Regions from separate parts of the Priestia sp. YIM B13490 genome, predicted to be linked through region 1. Evidence: riboswitches for the same ligand, from Rfam matches in the RefSeq annotation. Region 1 holds a riboswitch; each other region holds the start of a gene.
What was found. A riboswitch is a leader RNA that binds a small molecule or an ion and turns the genes downstream of it on or off. The one in region 1 is predicted to bind cobalamin.
Positions count from the first base shown of each region.

Region 2: it holds a riboswitch for cobalamin, as region 1 does, so the genes downstream of both, ACFX4R_RS10755 (ABC transporter substrate-binding protein) here and ACFX4R_RS22070 (cobyric acid synthase) in region 1, are expected to answer to the same signal.
Region 3: it holds a riboswitch for cobalamin, as region 1 does, so the genes downstream of both, ACFX4R_RS16180 (ribonucleoside-diphosphate reductase subunit alpha) here and ACFX4R_RS22070 (cobyric acid synthase) in region 1, are expected to answer to the same signal.
Region 4: it holds a riboswitch for cobalamin, as region 1 does, so the genes downstream of both, metE (5-methyltetrahydropteroyltriglutamate--homocysteine S-methyltransferase) here and ACFX4R_RS22070 (cobyric acid synthase) in region 1, are expected to answer to the same signal.

Region 1 covers NZ_JBHZOT010000008.1:155,008-159,225, forward strand. The annotation lists gene ACFX4R_RS22070 (cobyric acid synthase) at 183-1,709, opposite strand; cobalamin riboswitch at 1,802-1,981, opposite strand; gene ACFX4R_RS22075 (YdcF family protein) at 2,129-2,692, shown strand; gene ACFX4R_RS22080 (APC family permease) at 2,751-4,218, opposite strand, start outside.
Region 2 covers NZ_JBHZOT010000003.1:170,746-174,963, forward strand. The annotation lists gene ACFX4R_RS10740 (class I SAM-dependent methyltransferase) at 10-786, shown strand; gene ACFX4R_RS10745 (YpjP family protein) at 1,170-1,772, shown strand; gene ACFX4R_RS10750 (thioredoxin family protein) at 1,961-2,275, shown strand; cobalamin riboswitch at 2,367-2,499, shown strand; gene ACFX4R_RS10755 (ABC transporter substrate-binding protein) at 2,758-3,717, shown strand; gene ACFX4R_RS10760 (adenosylcobinamide amidohydrolase) at 3,806-4,218, shown strand, end outside.
Region 3 covers NZ_JBHZOT010000004.1:357,872-362,089, forward strand. The annotation lists gene ACFX4R_RS16180 (ribonucleoside-diphosphate reductase subunit alpha) at 1-2,193, opposite strand, end outside; cobalamin riboswitch at 2,327-2,512, opposite strand; gene menC (o-succinylbenzoate synthase) at 2,792-3,895, opposite strand; gene ACFX4R_RS16190 (o-succinylbenzoate--CoA ligase) at 3,899-4,218, opposite strand, start outside.
Region 4 covers NZ_JBHZOT010000001.1:506,649-510,866, forward strand. The annotation lists gene ACFX4R_RS02790 (metallophosphoesterase family protein) at 150-1,025, shown strand; gene ACFX4R_RS02795 (hypothetical protein) at 1,555-1,806, shown strand; SAM riboswitch class I at 1,887-1,997, shown strand; cobalamin riboswitch at 2,077-2,265, shown strand; gene metE (5-methyltetrahydropteroyltriglutamate--homocysteine S-methyltransferase) at 2,416-4,218, shown strand, end outside.

The DNA.
Region 1 (4,218 bases):
GAGGCGTGATGTTTTATATTACATTAACCATTCATTTTCCTGTCCATAAACCATGCTTCCACCATGCATTAAGTTGGAAACAATCATCTTTTATTTGTTACGAGTGCTAGACTGTTGAACTGTGCAACGTAGAATAGCGTACTAAAGTTCTTGGTAAAAAAACAAGCGAAAGCCTCTACAAGCTATACTTTTTGTGTTTGCTCCGGACTTTTATAGTTGTCTATTAACTGATACAGCTTTTCCATATCTACGGCTTCTCTCACATATGCTGCTGCTTTTGAAAAAGACTCCTCTTTTTGCAGGCGACTGTTGAATGTGTCCGTAATAGGCGGCAATTTTTTATGTTTACGAATTTGATTAAGCAAAGCTCTGCGCAAAGAATCGTTATGAAACACATCATGAACATACGTGCCAATGACATTGTCTTTAACCGTTCCTTCTTTTTCATGCTCTACCACTGCAAAAGCTTTCGTGGTGCTCTTAGAAACCGTCTTTCCCATATGAATTTCGTAGCCTTCAATCGAAACTCTTTCATTTTCTAACTGGACATACCCAGAAACTCTTTCTGTTTTTTTGCTGGTTGTCATAACCGTTTCCACTGGAAGCAAGCCCAGCCCTTTAATGGACTCAATCCGAGATTCTACTGCATCAGGGTCTGTAATTGTCTCCCCTAGCATTTGATATCCTCCGCAGATGCCAATGACGTGAACGTTCGTTGTGTTCAAGACTTGATTAATGGCTAGATCCAGGCCGCTTTCTTGTAAAAACTGAGCATCTTCAATCGTATTTTTGCTTCCTGGCAAAACAATTAAATCAGGCGTACCTAATTGCGACGGCTTGGTTACAAGCCTCACGTGACAGTCTTCTTCTAAGCTTAAAGGATCGATGTCTGTAAAATTTGAGATGCGCGGGTACGAGATGACCGCAATATCAATTTCTTTTAAGGGATTCACAAGCGTTGAGTAATTTCTAAGTGATAACGAATCTTCCGCATCAATTTCCACGTTGTTCATATAAGGAATAACTCCTAGAACCGGAACACCCGTGTATTCTTCAAACCACTTCAACCCTGGTTTTAAAAGTTCTAAATCTCCTCGGAATTTATTAATTAACACTCCGATAACTCTAGACTTGTGTTCATCTGGAAGCAATTGAAGAGTACCCACTAGGCTCGCGAAAACGCCACCTTTATCAATATCTCCTACTAACACAACAGGCGCTTCTGCTATTTTTGCAACGCGCATATTTACGAGTTCTCGATCGTTCAAATTGACTTCGGCAGGACTTCCAGCGCCTTCAATCACAATTCGATCATAATGATTGGCAAGCTCTTTATAAGCTTCCGTGATAACGTTCAAACCTTCATTAAAAAATTCTTGCCGATACTGAAAAGCAAACATATTACGTAGCGGTTTTCCGTGAACAACTATTTGAGATTCATGATCACGAGTAGGTTTAATTAAAATAGGGTTCATATTGGTTGTTGCTTCTACTCCAGCCGCTTCTGCTTGAATTCCTTGCGCTCTGCCAATTTCTTTTCCATCCATTGTAATGTATGAATTAAGCGCCATATTTTGCGATTTAAACGGTGCAGTTTGATAGCCGTCTTCTTTAAAAATACGGCAAAATGCTGTAGCAATCATGCTTTTTCCAGCGTCTGAGTGCGTTCCTTGAATCATAAGCGGTTTTCCTTTTTTCACTTTTCCCACTCCCTACCACATAAAAAAACCTTAACTGTAAAAGTCAAGGTTTGGTCATGCGCTCATTAACACATTGTCTTGACTTATTTCTCCCACCGAAAAATAAGGGGTTTTTAAAAGCAGGTCTCCTGGCTTATGCTTCATTTTACTTCTGCACCCTTCCTAGTTTGACTAGTGGGTCTTTGCAGGTTCATCCACATTTACAGTAGCGGGGGCTGCACCGGATTTACACCGATTTCCCTATTATCCTCCTTAGAGGCACTTTTAAAATTATTTATTCTTTATTGTAACGAATTTTATAACCATTCACAATAACGATTTTCTTCTATTATTATATATTACTGTGTTTATACTTATTTGGGTCTCGTATGCTATAATAACAATTATTTTCCAAACATCTTATGGAATAGCTAGGAAGGTGCTCACAGTTGAAGAAAAAAATCATTTATGTCTTTATCAGCGTGTTTGTTCTTTATATAGCAATCACATCTTTTTGTATGTATCAAACTGCTCACAAGCCTGTTCCACAAAACGCAGATTATGTGCTCATTTTAGGTTCTAAAGTAGATGGTGACCAAATGTCTCCTAGTTTAAAAGAACGAGTAAAGACGGCCTTATCTTATTTACAAGCAAATCAACAAACAAAAGTTATCGTAACGGGCGGAAAAGGATCCGATGAAGAAATTTCTGAAGCAGAGGCAGCCTATCGTTTTCTGCGGAAAGAAGGAATTAAGAAGAATCGAATTATAAAAGAAGATCAGTCAACTTCTACTTTTGAGAATTTTACTTTCACTAAACAGAAAGTTGATATTCAACACAAAAAAGTCGTACTTGTTAGCAGTGATTTTCATTTATTTCGCGCCTCTATTATTGCCAAACGTCAAGGCTTTGACGTTTATCCTTTAGGTGCAAAAACACCAAATTCAATTAAACTTCAAGCCTACTTTCGTGAGTATGCTGCTATTTTAAAAACATGGCTGTTTGATAAATAAATAGAGTAAGTAGCTCTACAAATAAAAAACACGGCATGAATTCATGCCGTGTTTTTTATTAATCATCTGTATCGATAACTGCTTTTGGTAAACCTGTGTATTTCGCCCAGTAGAAAATACCAAGTGAAACAAGGGCAATTAAAATTAAGTCAAGCGGGTTGCTTAGCACACCTTGTCCTCCACCAAATGAACCTAGATAAGAGATAACAAGCATAATAATATAATAAGCAACTAGCCACCAAGCAGATTTAAGCTGCTGTGCAAATTTTACAACGTCAGTTGGTACGTATTTCTTAAACGCTACGTAGATAACAACCATTAGAAGCTGTGATCCTAGCAGCCAAGAAATTGTCGTCCACCCTGACCAATATACGATGTATGAACAGAAAATAAATGAAACAGGAGCAATAACGCTCATGCCTTTTAATTTAAAAGGTTTTTTAAGGTCTTTTGCATTTACTCTGAATGCAGCAGCTGAAATTGGCGCAATCGCATAAGACAGAATAAGTGCCACTGAACATACGTTTACTAGCGCTTCCCAAGAAGGAAATGGCAGTGTCCAGAATACGGACATTCCAAATGATAGCCATAGTGACGCACGTGGAATTCCTGTTTTCTTATCTACTTTTGAGAAACGTTTAAATAATGTTCCATTACGAGACCAAGCATAAACTAAACGAGAAGTTGTATTCATGAAGATGTTCCCGTTACCGCCTGGTGATAAAATAGCATCAAAAATAACAAGCGTTACTAACCAGCCAAGGCCTAAAATAAGTGCAATATCTTTAAATGGTAAAGAGAATTGCTCTTGAATTGTTCCCCATCCTCCTGATAGCATATCAGCCGGGATGTTACCAATGAACAATACTTGCAGTGCTGTGTAAATAATCGCTGAAAGTACAATACAGATAATGAGCGCGATTGGAATATTACGCTGCGGGTTTTTAACTTCACTGGCTACAGAAACAATAGGGTGAAGTCCTAGGTAAGCAAACATAACGCCACCTGTTGAAATGGCTGCTTGGATACCATTAAAACCAAACGGAGCAAAATCGCCAGTTGTAAAGTTAGCTGATTTAAAGTGATAAGCCAACACGACGATAATTGTAAGAGGAACCGCATATTTGAACACAGATATAATGACATTTGACTTAGCAAATGCTTTTACACTTACGTAGTTAATGATAAAAAATAGCGTTAATAACGCGAACTGAAATAACCAGCCGATTGTAGTAGGCGATTCAGAACCATGTTTAGTTAGACCAGGAAGCCAAAACGCAACATACTGACGTACAGCCGTTACCTCGATGGCAATCAAACTTGTGTAAGCAATAATGGTAATGAATGAAATTAAGTAACCCACTAAATGACCATGTGAGTAAACCGGATAACGGATAATTCCACCGGTACGCGGCAGCGCTGCTCCAAGTTCAGCATACACTAAACCGATAAGTAAAATAATGACTCCGCCAATCAGCCACGAAAAACTTCCGGCCGGACCAGCCTTTGACGCTACGTTACTAACC
Region 2 (4,218 bases), on a different contig from region 1:
GTTATGAAAGTGATTGTTACGACTGCTGGTCGAACAAATGAACAGATGATTGTAAAAGCCAAACAAGTAGCCGCTGATTTAAGTATACCTTTTGTAGTAAGAGAGAAGAAATCCGTTGCAGATCTTCAGAATCTTCAAGCTGCAGACGTGCTGGTTGTCGGTAAGAATAGAGTAGAATTGCATGTCCAAAATGAAGAGGAACCTATTTTTTTTCATCCAAATTCCGCTATGTTTAGAGTGAAGAGATGGCTGCGAGGAGAACCTGATCCGTTTATTGAAGCTGCTAGTTTGGAAAAAGGAATGAGCGTGCTTGACTGTACACTTGGTCTTGCATCGGATAGTATGATGGCGAGCGCAGCGGTAGGGAAAAGCGGGAAAGTTGTCGGACTAGAAGGCAACCGCTATGTAGCTTATTTAGTCAAACAAGGACTTTTAAATTGGGAAAGTGACGTACAAGAGTTGAACGATGCAATGAAGCGTATAAACGTGGTTCATCAAAATTTCGAATCGTTTTTGGCGTGTTGTGAAGATAATTCTTTTGATGTTGTCTACTTTGATCCTATGTTTCAAGAGCAAATTGATGAATCGAATGGAATTAACGGTATTAAAGCAATAGCACTGTATACTACGCTAACGCCAATGGCTATACAAGAAGCAAAAAGAGTAGCCAAACAAAAGATCGTGCTAAAAGATCATTGGAAAAGCAGTCGTTTTGAAGAACATGGATTTATCGTACAAAAACGAAAAACATCAAAATTTCATTATGGGACAATTGATATACAATAATAAACAAAAAAGTAAAACGAATCCTGATCATTGAAAAGACTTCCAAAACCTTTTAGGAATTAAAAAGTTTTGGAAGTTTTTTTTATGAATTTCATCTAAAGTTCATAAAAGTATGATATATTTTTGAACATAAAAATACTTTTGTGTTTAAGCATCCAGCAAAAAAGGAATATCTTGTATAGGTTTCCGCTCGGTGTGACAACCTCAAACAGAAGAAGGAAGGTGCTAACTAAAAAGTCTTCGAATGCCCGTAGGCAGCATAAATGAATAAGCAAATATAGGTAAAAAATTAATAAGTATGTTACAATACCTAGTGAGTTATAACAATGAATTTTACGATATGAAAAGACCATATGGGAAAAGATGAGAAAGGAAAGATACGAATGCCTAGATGGATAAAAAGAATGCTAGTTGTATTTATTACAGTATTTACATTTGGGCTTGTCACTCCACCAGAATATTTATACGTTGATGATGCAAAAGCGGACAAGCAACATAAAGCAGGGTATGTAAGAGAAACAACTCCTGTCACAGCTGTTATAGAAGATATTCATTTGCCATATGAAGAACCAAAATATGAAGACGTTTCATCATTTGTTACGTATGCAATGGAATCAGCTGAAAAACAGTCAGTGGAAAAATTCGGAACAAAAATTGGACCTGTCATTGAAGATGAATTTCGTCAAGCAGTGTTACCTAAAATTGAAGAAGTGCTGACCGACATTGGCACTGAACGTGAACAGTCAATTCAGAATCTCGAGATAAGCGAGCATCCTGCTGCTGGCTACGGTGAAAAGATTTTCCATGTATATGACCGGGAAACCGGTCAGGACTTAATACGATTTCATGTACGGCGTGAAAATCCTCCAAAAGATGGATACTGGTTTAATTTTCACTATCATGCGGCTGCAGATAATTTTCAGAAGCATTATGATTTAGGGAAAATTTATTGGAACCGAAACATGCCGCCTAAATGGTTTAGCTGATAATAGACACAACATTCTGCGATTTCGAAATGTTAGCTTTTTTAAGCTAGCATTTTTTTACGTCTAAAACCGTTAGGGTCTAAATAAGCTGAAACATTAGCACAACGATAAAAAAATCGTTTATAATGAAGTCAGACTTCTTACCATAGAATAGTGAGAAGGAACGAATAGATGCTGGAGGTAACACAATGAAACAATTTACGGAAGAAAAACAATTTCGCGAACAAATTAAGAACGAAACACTAAGCGTTGGGATTTTTACGACAACGTGGTGTCCTGATTGCAAACGTTTGGATATGTTCATTGATGAAATCGTTGATGAAAATACAGATAAAGCATGGTTTAAAATTGACAAGGATGAGTTTGAAGAACTTTCTGCTGAAAACAATGTAATGGGTATTCCTTCTCTTCTTGTATATAAAAACGGTGAAAAAATTGCACACTTGCACAGTGCAAATGCTAAAACGCCTGAAGCGGTCCGTGAATTTTTAGCAACTCTTTAATCCCTTAAGCTGCGAGAGCATTCTCGCAGCTTTTTTTTGTGAGAATGGCTATTTCCATTTTTCCATGAGTGGGGTATACTAGGACAAGTGAATAATCGTAAAGCAATAAGGTCTCAATTTAAAGATTGAGTGAAAAGGGAAGTCTGGTGAAAAACCAGCGCGGTCCCGCCACTGTAAGCGCTTTGTGCGTAAGTCAGGAGACCTGCCTTATTGTTAGCTGTGAAACCTTCGAGGAAGGGTGAAGCAGGGTAATGAACATACATATCAAGTATAGTGAACGGATTCTTTTCCTGCTTATCTTGACGTTACCTGCTTTGCTTTCAATTGAAAGTAAAGCTTTTTTATTTTGAAGCTGCCGGCGAGCAGTATACATAGTCAAAGCGGAAAAACGGGATAGCGCTGCTTTTTGCATGATCATTTGCTTTTTCTTTAACGTGGAGGTTTCGTATTCACAATGAACAATATATAGGGGGAGTATTTAGATGAAAAAATGGCTTTCGTATTCCATTATTGCACTGTTAGTCATCGTACTTGCTGCATGCGGTGCAGGCAGCCAAAGCAACAGTGATAAAAAAACGAAGCAAGATACGGCACAAACGTCACAAGCTGCATTTCCAGTGAAGGTAAAAGACGCGCGTGATAAAGAAATTACGTTGAAAAAACAGCCTAAGAAAATTGTTTCCTTAATGCCAAGTAATACGGAGATTGTATATGCCCTTGGCCTTGAAAAAGAATTAGTCGGTGTTACAAGCAACGATGATTATCCTAAAAGCGTAAAGAAAAAAGCGCAGGTAGGAGATATGAACGTTAATGCGGAAAAAGTTATTGCTTTAAATCCTGATTTAGTGCTGGCACACGCTTCAAGTATGGGCGTTTCGGATGAAGTATTTAAACAAATTGAAAGTGCGGGTATTCCGGTATTTGTTGTAAAAGATTCAACAACGTTTGATACGGTTTATGATTCTATTACGCAAATCGGTAAATTAACAGGTAAAACAAAAGAAGCTAATCAAACAATTAAAGACATGAAAGAAAAAGTAGCTTCAATTGAGAAAAAAGCAAAAACGATTTCAAAAGAAGATCGTAAAAAAGTATGGATAGAGGTATCAGGAGCTCCTGAGATTTATACAACAGGAAAAGGTACGTTCATGAACGAAATGCTTACTATGATCGGTGCTGATAACGTAGCAGCTAGTGAAAAGGGTTGGGTTAAGTTTTCTGAAGAGCAAGTTGTTAAGTTAAACCCTGACGTTATTATCGCAACGTATGATGCAGACAAAAATGAGATTATGAAGCGTCCCGCTTGGAGCAGCATGACTGCTGTAAAAGAGGGTAACATCGAGAAGGTTGATCAAAACAAAATCAATCGCTTAGGACCTCGTATTGTAGATGGCTTAGAGGACTTAGCAAAAGCAGTATACCCTGAGGTGTACAATAAATAAGAAGAGGGACCATATTCCAGTTCGAATTGAAAAGGGGATTGGTCCCTTTTCACATCTTAAAATTGAAGAAAGGCCTGAGCTTTTAATCATGAAAACCGAGACTTCTTATAAAACATACAGCTCAGGGGTTTTAGGAACAGGCATTACGGAAACGGACACCTTTTACAATCGATTTGTTCACAAAGACTATTATTCAGATACTCCTTCTTTGGAGTATGAGCAATATTTGATGAAAGAAAATGTGCGCCATGAGCAAATCGTAGGGTTGATGACAGCCGTGTGGTTAAAAGAAAGAGCGGTTTACTGTTATGAAGGCTACGGAGTAAGAGTAGCTTCCGTGATAACGGCTGGAATAGGAAACGCAGTAGATATTACAGCTGACGAAGCTGTCCCGTTCTATTCCTCTCCTGGTACAATTAATATGTTTTTTTTCGTGGAAGGTACGCTTACGGATGCAGCGTTTTTACAGCTTTTTATTGCGGCCACAGAAGCTAAAACAAA
Region 3 (4,218 bases), on a different contig from region 1:
TACGTAGTAGGTCGTTTTTAACTTTTCTTTCCATGCCGTCATATGAAGATCCAGCAGCTCTTTTGCTCGGATATCATTTTGCACATATAAGTTGAATGAAATGGATTGATCAATATGGCGCTGGCGCTTGGCGTTTTGCTTAATGCTCCAGTGCTGATCAATTAAATAAACGGACTTATAATACCAGTTTGTTGCTGGTGATAAATCTGGTGCCGTCACCGGGATTTTATAGTTTTTCTTTTCCTCTGAATAAAACTTACGGAAAATCGGATCAATACTTGCAGTAGAACCCGCGATAATAGATGTTGATGAATTAGGTGCTACAGCCATTAAGTAGCCATTTCTTATCCCATTGCTTTGAACTTCGTTACGCAGTTCACTCCACGCTTCGCTTGTGTATTTACGTGTTTCAAAATAAGCGCCTGACTCAAAATCTGAGCCTTTAAATAATGGATATGCACCTTTTTCTTTAGCTAAGTTCATGCTTGCCTGTACGGTTAAGTAAGCAATTTGCTCGTACAATTCATCGCAATATGCTACCGCTTCATCTGTTTCCCATGCTATTTTCTTTAAGGCAAGCAGATGGTTCCAACCAAATGTGCCAAGTCCTACTGCGCGGTACTTTTGGTTTGTTAGTTTTGCTTGAAGTACTGGCAAATCATTTAACTCAATAACGTTATCAAGCATGCGTACTTGAATTGGAATTAAACGTTCAAGCACATCTTCAGTTACGGCTCTCGCTAAGTTGATAGAAGAAAGATTACATACAACAAAATCGCCCGGATTCTTTGTAATAATAATTTTTCCGTCTTCTGTAATTTCCTCTGTTACGACCGTTGTGCTTTGATTTTGCGTAATTTCTGTACATAAGTTGCTGCAGTAGATCATGCCCTCGTGGCGGTTTTGATTAGCTCGGTTAACCGTATCACGATAAAACATATAAGGCGTTCCGGTTTCAAGCTGGGAAAGCATAATGCGCTTGAAGATTTCAATAGCAGGTACTGTTTCTCTTGAAAGCTGTTCATTATTTACACACTCAGCGTAACGAGTGCGGAACGAACCGCTGCCTTCTTCTTCATCATAAAAATCTTCTAACGAGTAGCCCATCAGCGTACGAACTTCGTGAGGATCGAATAAGTGCCAGTCTTCACGTGCCTCTACTTTTTCCATAAACAAATCTGGCAAACATACGCCAGTGAATAAATCATGCGTGCGCTGACGTTCGTCACCATTGTTCAAACGCGCGTCTAAGAATGAAAAGATGTCTTTGTGCCATACGTCTAAATATACGGCAATAGCTCCTTGTCGTTGACCTAGCTGATCGACACTTACAGCCGTATTATTTAGCTGTTTCATCCATGGAATTGTTCCTGATGATACGCCTTTAAAACCTTTTATATCACTTCCTCGGCTTCTAATATGACCGAGGTAGACACCAATTCCGCCTCCATTTTTACTAAGCGTGGCCAAATCTGTATTGCTATCATAAATACCACGTAAGCTGTCATCAATCGTATCAATAAAGCAGCTAGATAGCTGTCCGTAGCTCTTTCCTGCGTTTGAAAGTGTTGGTGTGGCAACCGTCATATATAGACTAGAAAGCGCCCAATACGCTTCTTTTACTAATGCTGTTCGATTTTCTTTCTTTTCTTGAGACATCAGCGTCATAGCAATGATAAGAAAACGTTCTTGCGGTAATTCGTATACGCGCTTATCATGTGATGTCGCTAAATAGCGATCTGCTAATGTCAACAATCCAATGTATGTAAATAAACGATCGCGTTCAGGAATAATGACTGAAGCAATTTCATTAATTTCTTCTTCTGTATATGTTTTTAATAGCTGCTTATTATAAATGCCGATTTTTGTTAGTTCTTGAATAAGCTGATAAAACGAACCGTACTTCTCTTTTTTATCGTAACCTCGGTTGTCCGCTGCTTTTCGATATAGTTCGTTTAAGTATACGTCTGCCGCTACGTACGTCCAATCGGGTTCTTCCATTGAAATACGCTCTAAGGCTGCCAAAATTAGGACGTTTGCAACCTTTTCGTCCGTCATATTTTCCTTTACTGTAACAGTTTGAATAACCTTTTCCTCATACAAAGAAAAATCAAGCTGCGTAAATTCTTTTTTTAAACGTTCAATATATGCAGTTAATTCATGTAGAATTGTAGGCTTTAATGTATTCACCATAAATATGGCTCCTCTCTTCACTTCAAAATAAAAAATCGCTCACCGTACCTCGGTGAGCGAATAGAACGAAGATAGAAGAAGACACTAAGTCTTTTCTCAATCCTCGCTCTACCCTCTCACCTCCCGAAGAAGATAAAACGACATAAAAAAGGCAGGTCTCCTGACTTATGCTTCTTTTTACTTTAAGGCCTTCCCATGATGTTTACTCACAGTGGATTTCCTTATTTCATCAGCATTCACAGTTGCGGGGACAGCTTTGGATTTTCACCAAATTCCCTTTTAAGTCTTTTTATCAGACACCTTTTTCACTGGAAAACACAAAATATAGTATTTTATTATGGATTTCAAAACAACATATTGTGTTATGTTATAAACACATTATATAGGACAACTTAGAAAACTATCAACCTATTTTCAAAAATAATTTTGTTTTTTACGATAAAACTCTTCGACTTTTTTCATCAAACTATTCCATCATAACATGTTTTGATACGCTTGATGGAACAATGTGCTCTTTTTAAAAAATTTGTCCTATTTTTCTACTAAACATTGACAACCTCAATAAAAAAACCGTTTTTCATCAAAAAACGGTTTTTAATTATTTGTATTCTTTTTCAAATGCTGTGATTGTTTTGATAAACTTTTTATCAATATCGTATCCTATCCCCGGTTTTCCCTTCACCTTTATTACTCCGGCTTCTACCTCTACTTCGGGCTTAATAATATCTTTTTCCCAATAGCGAGACGACGCAGAAATATCACCTGGTATCGTGAAAGAAGGCAGTGTGGCAAGGGCAATGTTATGAGCTCGTGAAATCCCTGCTTCTAACATTCCTCCAACCCAAAGTTTTACACCATGTTGGGCGCATAAATTATGAATTTGCTTTGCTACGGACATTCCGCCAACTCGCCCGATTTTCACATTGATAATCTTACAGCTTTCTTGTTCGATTGCATGACGTGCATCTTCATAGCTCACAATACTTTCATCTAAGCAAATCGGCGTCTTTATTTGCTTTTGTAACAATCGATGATCAAGGATATCATCAGAACTTAACGGCTGTTCGATCATCATTAAATTCAATTCATCTAGTTTCTTCAATGAATCACTATCGCTTAACGTATAAGCTGAATTGGCATCAGCCATAAGAGGAATGCTTGGAAATTCATCTCGAATTTGTTTCAGTAGCTCATAGTCAGCACCCGGCTTAATTTTCACTTTAAAGCGCTTATAGCCATCTTTCATGTAAGTCTTTATTTGTTCTTTCATTACGGAAATGTCATTTAAGCCAACTACCACTCCAGCTTCTACAGCAGACCTTACTCCGCCAATTACTTCAGATAACGGCTTATTTTGCCGCTTTGCATACAAATCCCATACAGCACAGTCCAAAGCTGCTTTAGCCATGTTATTTCGCTTTAGAGGTTTGAATAGCTTTTGAACATCCTCTGGTTTTTGAAGCTGCTTATGAAGAAGCGAGGGAATTAAAAAATCGTCTAACATATGAAAACACGTCTGAATCGTTTCTTCCGTATACCAAGGAGATGAAAAAGCAACGACTTCTCCCCACCCTGTAAATCCTTGTTCATCTTCTACTTCAAGCAAAATCAATTCTCGATCCTGCACCGTACCATAGCTTGTTGAAAAAGGAGAAAGAAGCTTCATGTCAATTTTATAAAGATGTACTTTTTTTATAATCATCGATTAGCTCCCTTTCTGTATGAACGATGATAGCTTCCGGCGTATGATTTTATTAGAAGCCGTTCGCGGCAGCTCCTCTACTCGAACGAAGTACTTTGGAAGTTTGTACTTTGCTAAAAATTGTTGAATGTGTAAATATAATTCTTCATCTGAAACGTCTTCGTTTACAACAACACATGCAGCTGGCACTTGTCCCCATTTTTCATCAGCTACTCCCGTTACACCGGCCTCTTTAACAGCGGGATGCTTCAACAAAACATTTTCAATTTCAGCTGGATATACATTTTCTCCACCTGAAATAATAAGGTCTGAACGTCTGTCTA
Region 4 (4,218 bases), on a different contig from region 1:
ATTCATAACTAGCAATTTCTAAAACGAAAGCTAAATGTGCGTTCTGCTTACAAGAAGGTAGTGACCATCATCAACAAATTCTCATATAAATAAGTAAGCTTGTTTACTTTTAACTAAATTTATTTATTAATAGGGGGATTAACTAGTTGATGAATTTGACGCTTCATGAACGTTCTGAAAAGTTATTAAAGCAAAGAATTAAACAATTAAATCCGAGAGATCCATTTAACTTTGTTTTTATGGGAGACAGCAGAGGTGACGGACCAAACGATAATTGTTTCACGATGAGCGGTGAATTTGAGCTTGTGTTAAAAAAGGCGGTGGAATTGAACCCGCTGTTTATTATTCATGGGGGAGACACCGTCTATACAGGGAAAAAAGAGTATTTGGAGCACTTTGTTAAGGTTGTTGAAAAAATCGCCCCGAACATTCCTATGTTTGTATGCGTAGGGAATCATGATGAACTGTACCTTGATGAAAGCAATCTCGAAAACTTCAGAGCCACTATCGGAAAAGTACACTGGGTCATTGATATTCCTGTCTTCAACTTCCGGTGCATCGCATTAAATAATGTCATCAGTCCCAAGAATAAAATATATGGATTTACAGATAGAGAGCTGAATTATTTAGAGCAGCAGCTAGAGGATGCTCCTCGTAATACCGTTGTAGCTATGCATGCGCAGCCAAATATTGGCCGGTGGTCAAATCTTGAAGGGTTTCCTGTAACGACTCCTCAAAGTCAAGAATTTTTTGATTTAATTCAAGAACACCGCGTGAAAAAAGTGTTAGTCAGCCACGTGCATGCGTATGACGAGCAGTTTATTAGAAAAAACAGAAACGGGTCGTTTACGCTTGGAAGAGGCACTGATTTTGTATTGTCAGGAGGCGCCGGCGCTCCCCTTGATTTTGAGCCGCCTTTAATTTTAAATAATTATAATTTTACGGAATTTTTTGTAAGCAGGTACGACATTTTAGGTCCTCTTCTTTGGAAGGATTTTGGACGACCTCGAAGAAATTGTTTGTAAAAACAAGAAAGTAGAAAGCTAGGTTCAAAAAAAGAGGCTGGAACAAAAGGGTTTTAGACGAAGTGAAACGAATCATCGATCAAGATGTGTGATTAGTGGTTCGTTTTTTTGTTAAGGCAAACGTAGGTTTCATGTGTATAGGTCTTTCTAGCAGGTGATTGGAGGACAAGACGAAGACTCCTGCGGGAAGCGAAGTCTTGTACGGAAATCAACTGCGGTGTCACAAGCGATTCAGCTCATGTATTCCATTTGCCTTTAGAGTGGATTCATTTGGTTATGTCTCAACCTCTTTTGGAAAAATGTGCATAACTCTTAACGAAACCTTGTAGCAGAAGGCTCAGTCAAACGTTATAATAGATAATGAATGATGATATATTCTCTATATTTGTCATATATTTGTATTACATATGTAATTAAAGAAAAACATTCACTTGATATACTGTTTAATGACTTAACTTTATCTTAAAATTTACAGTGAAATGCCTGTTTATAGAGGCTTAGAACATACACAGCAAATGGAGGAGCAATCATGGCAAACGAAAAGATGCAAGAAGGACTTGATCGTTTTATCAAGGAAGATTTAAATGACCTTTTAGGTAGACTGTTCCCCTTAATGGACCGGGAGTGTGCCGAAGAAAAAAGAAAGCTTATCGAAACAGCGGTAGAGTACATTTATTCGTCAGGATATCACCAAGGGGCAAAAGATTTAATCGAAACGCACCGAAAAGATGATTACAAATTGTTAAGGCAAAAGTTAGCGTCAGCGCCTCCTAAAAACTAATTTTTTTGAAATTTCTTTTGACAGCATAAATGTAAGGTGTTAAGATGACTCTACATTCAAAATATTATAAACAATTAAAACTCTTATTGAGAGAGGCGGAGGGACTGGCCCTGTGAAGCCCGGCAACCATTTAACATTCTTGTTGAAAAGGTGCTACATCCTGCAAAGCGTACAGCTTTGAAAAATAAGAGAGGATTTCATAGATACTATGCCTCTCTATTCGTGATAGAGAGGCTTTTTATTTTATGTGAATATGTTTTGAATGAACAATTTTATAAAAATGCATCAGGTGCTGTGTAACGAATGTACGCAGCTTAAAAGGGAAGACCGGTGAAAAGCCGGCGCGGTCCCGCCACTGTAATGGGGAGCAACTTATTAACCACTGTTTCATGTTGAAATGGGAAGGGATAAGAAGCGATGAACCTAAGTCAGGAGACCTGCCTGTTGTATGCACTTAAGCTCTACGGGATATAGAGAGGAGTGAGGAATACGTGTTGAGAAAAACAGGCTATCTCAACTTTAGTTAAGTATGCGTATCATCTCTCTTTTCATTTCGAAAAGAGAGATTTTTTAGTTTACCGATAAAAAAATATACAGGGAGTGGAAAAAATGAGCAGTGTAAAAAGTTCAAACTTAGGTTATCCAAGAATTGGTGAAAAACGAGAATGGAAAAAAGCGCTTGAGCAGTTTTGGGCAGGAAAACTAGAGAAAGATATCTTTCTGCAGGAAATTGAATCTCTTCGTCTAGGGCATTTAAAAAAACAGCGTGACGCAGGAATTGAATTGATTCCAGTCGGCGATTTTAGCTTATACGATCACGTGTTAGATACAGCCGCTATGTTCGGTCTAGTGCCAAAGCGCTTTGATTATGATGGGGGAGCGGTATCGCTTGAAACGTATTTTGACATCGCGCGAGGAACAAAAGGTGCGGTAGCTTCTACGATGACAAAATGGTTTAACACAAATTATCACTATATCGTACCAGAGCTTGAGGAATGTACGCCGGCACTTGTAGAAAATCGCCCGCTTCAATTTTACAAAGAAGCAAAACAGAAGCTGAATATTGAAGGCAAGCCCGTTGTTTTAGGTCCAGTAACATTTGTGAAGCTGTCAAAAGGATATAAAAAAAGTGAGTTTAAAGAAGTAGTTGAACAATTTGTTCCGCTTTATGCAACTATCTTAGCGGAGCTGCAAGCAGAAGGAGTAGAGTGGGTACAAATAGATGAGCCGGTTTTAGCTACAACGCTATCAAAAGAAGACCTGGCGCTTTACAAAGAAGTCTATCAAGCTTTGAAGGAAGCAGCACCGAATGTAAAAGTCATTTTACAAACGTATTTTGACAGCGTTGATTACTATAAAGAAGTCGTGTCTCTTCCTGTTGAAGGAATTGGTTTAGACTTTGTGCATGACCGAGGCGAAAATCTCACTGCCCTTAATAAATATGGTTTTCCAACTGATAAAGTGCTGGCAGCAGGAGTGATTGACGGACGAAACATTTGGCGTGAAAATTTGGACGAGCAGCTTTTAACGATCAGTGAAATTGAAGAAGCCGTATCAAAAGACCGTTTGATTCTTCAGCCTTCATCAAGTCTGCTACATGTTCCTGTCACGGTGAAAAATGAAGAGACGATTGATCCAGTATTGAAAAATGCGCTCTCTTTTGCAGATGAAAAGCTAAAGGAAATTACGCTGTTAACAAAAGCGGTGCAGCAAGGAAAAGAAGCAATAGAAGAAGAAATAAGCGTAAGCAAGCAGGCAATTCAAGCATTAAATGGATCATCTTTTCGAAATTGTCAAGATGTGCAAAAAGAGCTGAAGCAGCTGCACAGCTATAAAGCAGAGCGACAAGCGCCGTTTGACGTACGTCAGCGCGTTCAGCAAGAAGCGTTTCAACTGCCGCTTCTTCCAACGACCACGATTGGAAGCTTTCCGCAAACAAAAGAAGTGCGAAAAGAGCGTCTAAAATGGCGTAAAGGCGAGTTAAGCGATGAAGCATATGAAGCGTACATTAACGAGGAAATAAAAAAATGGATTGAAATTCAAGAAAACATCGGCTTAGATGTCCTTGTGCACGGAGAGTTTGAGCGTACGGATATGGTCGAATACTTCGGTGAGAAATTAGGAGGCTTTCAGTTTACGAAGTTTGGCTGGGTGCAATCTTACGGTTCTCGCTGCGTGAAGCCGCCGCTTATTTACGGAGATGTATCGTATGAGCAGGCGATGACGATCAAAGAAACGGTCTACGCACAGTCTCTAACAAATAAGCCGGTTAAAGGAATGCTGACGGGTCCGATTACGATTTTAAACTGGTCGTTTGTGCGTGATGATATCCCGCGCTACGACGTCGCAAATCAAATTGCGCTTGCTCTTAGAAAAGAAGTAGAAGCACTTGAAAGTCAGGGCATTTCAATG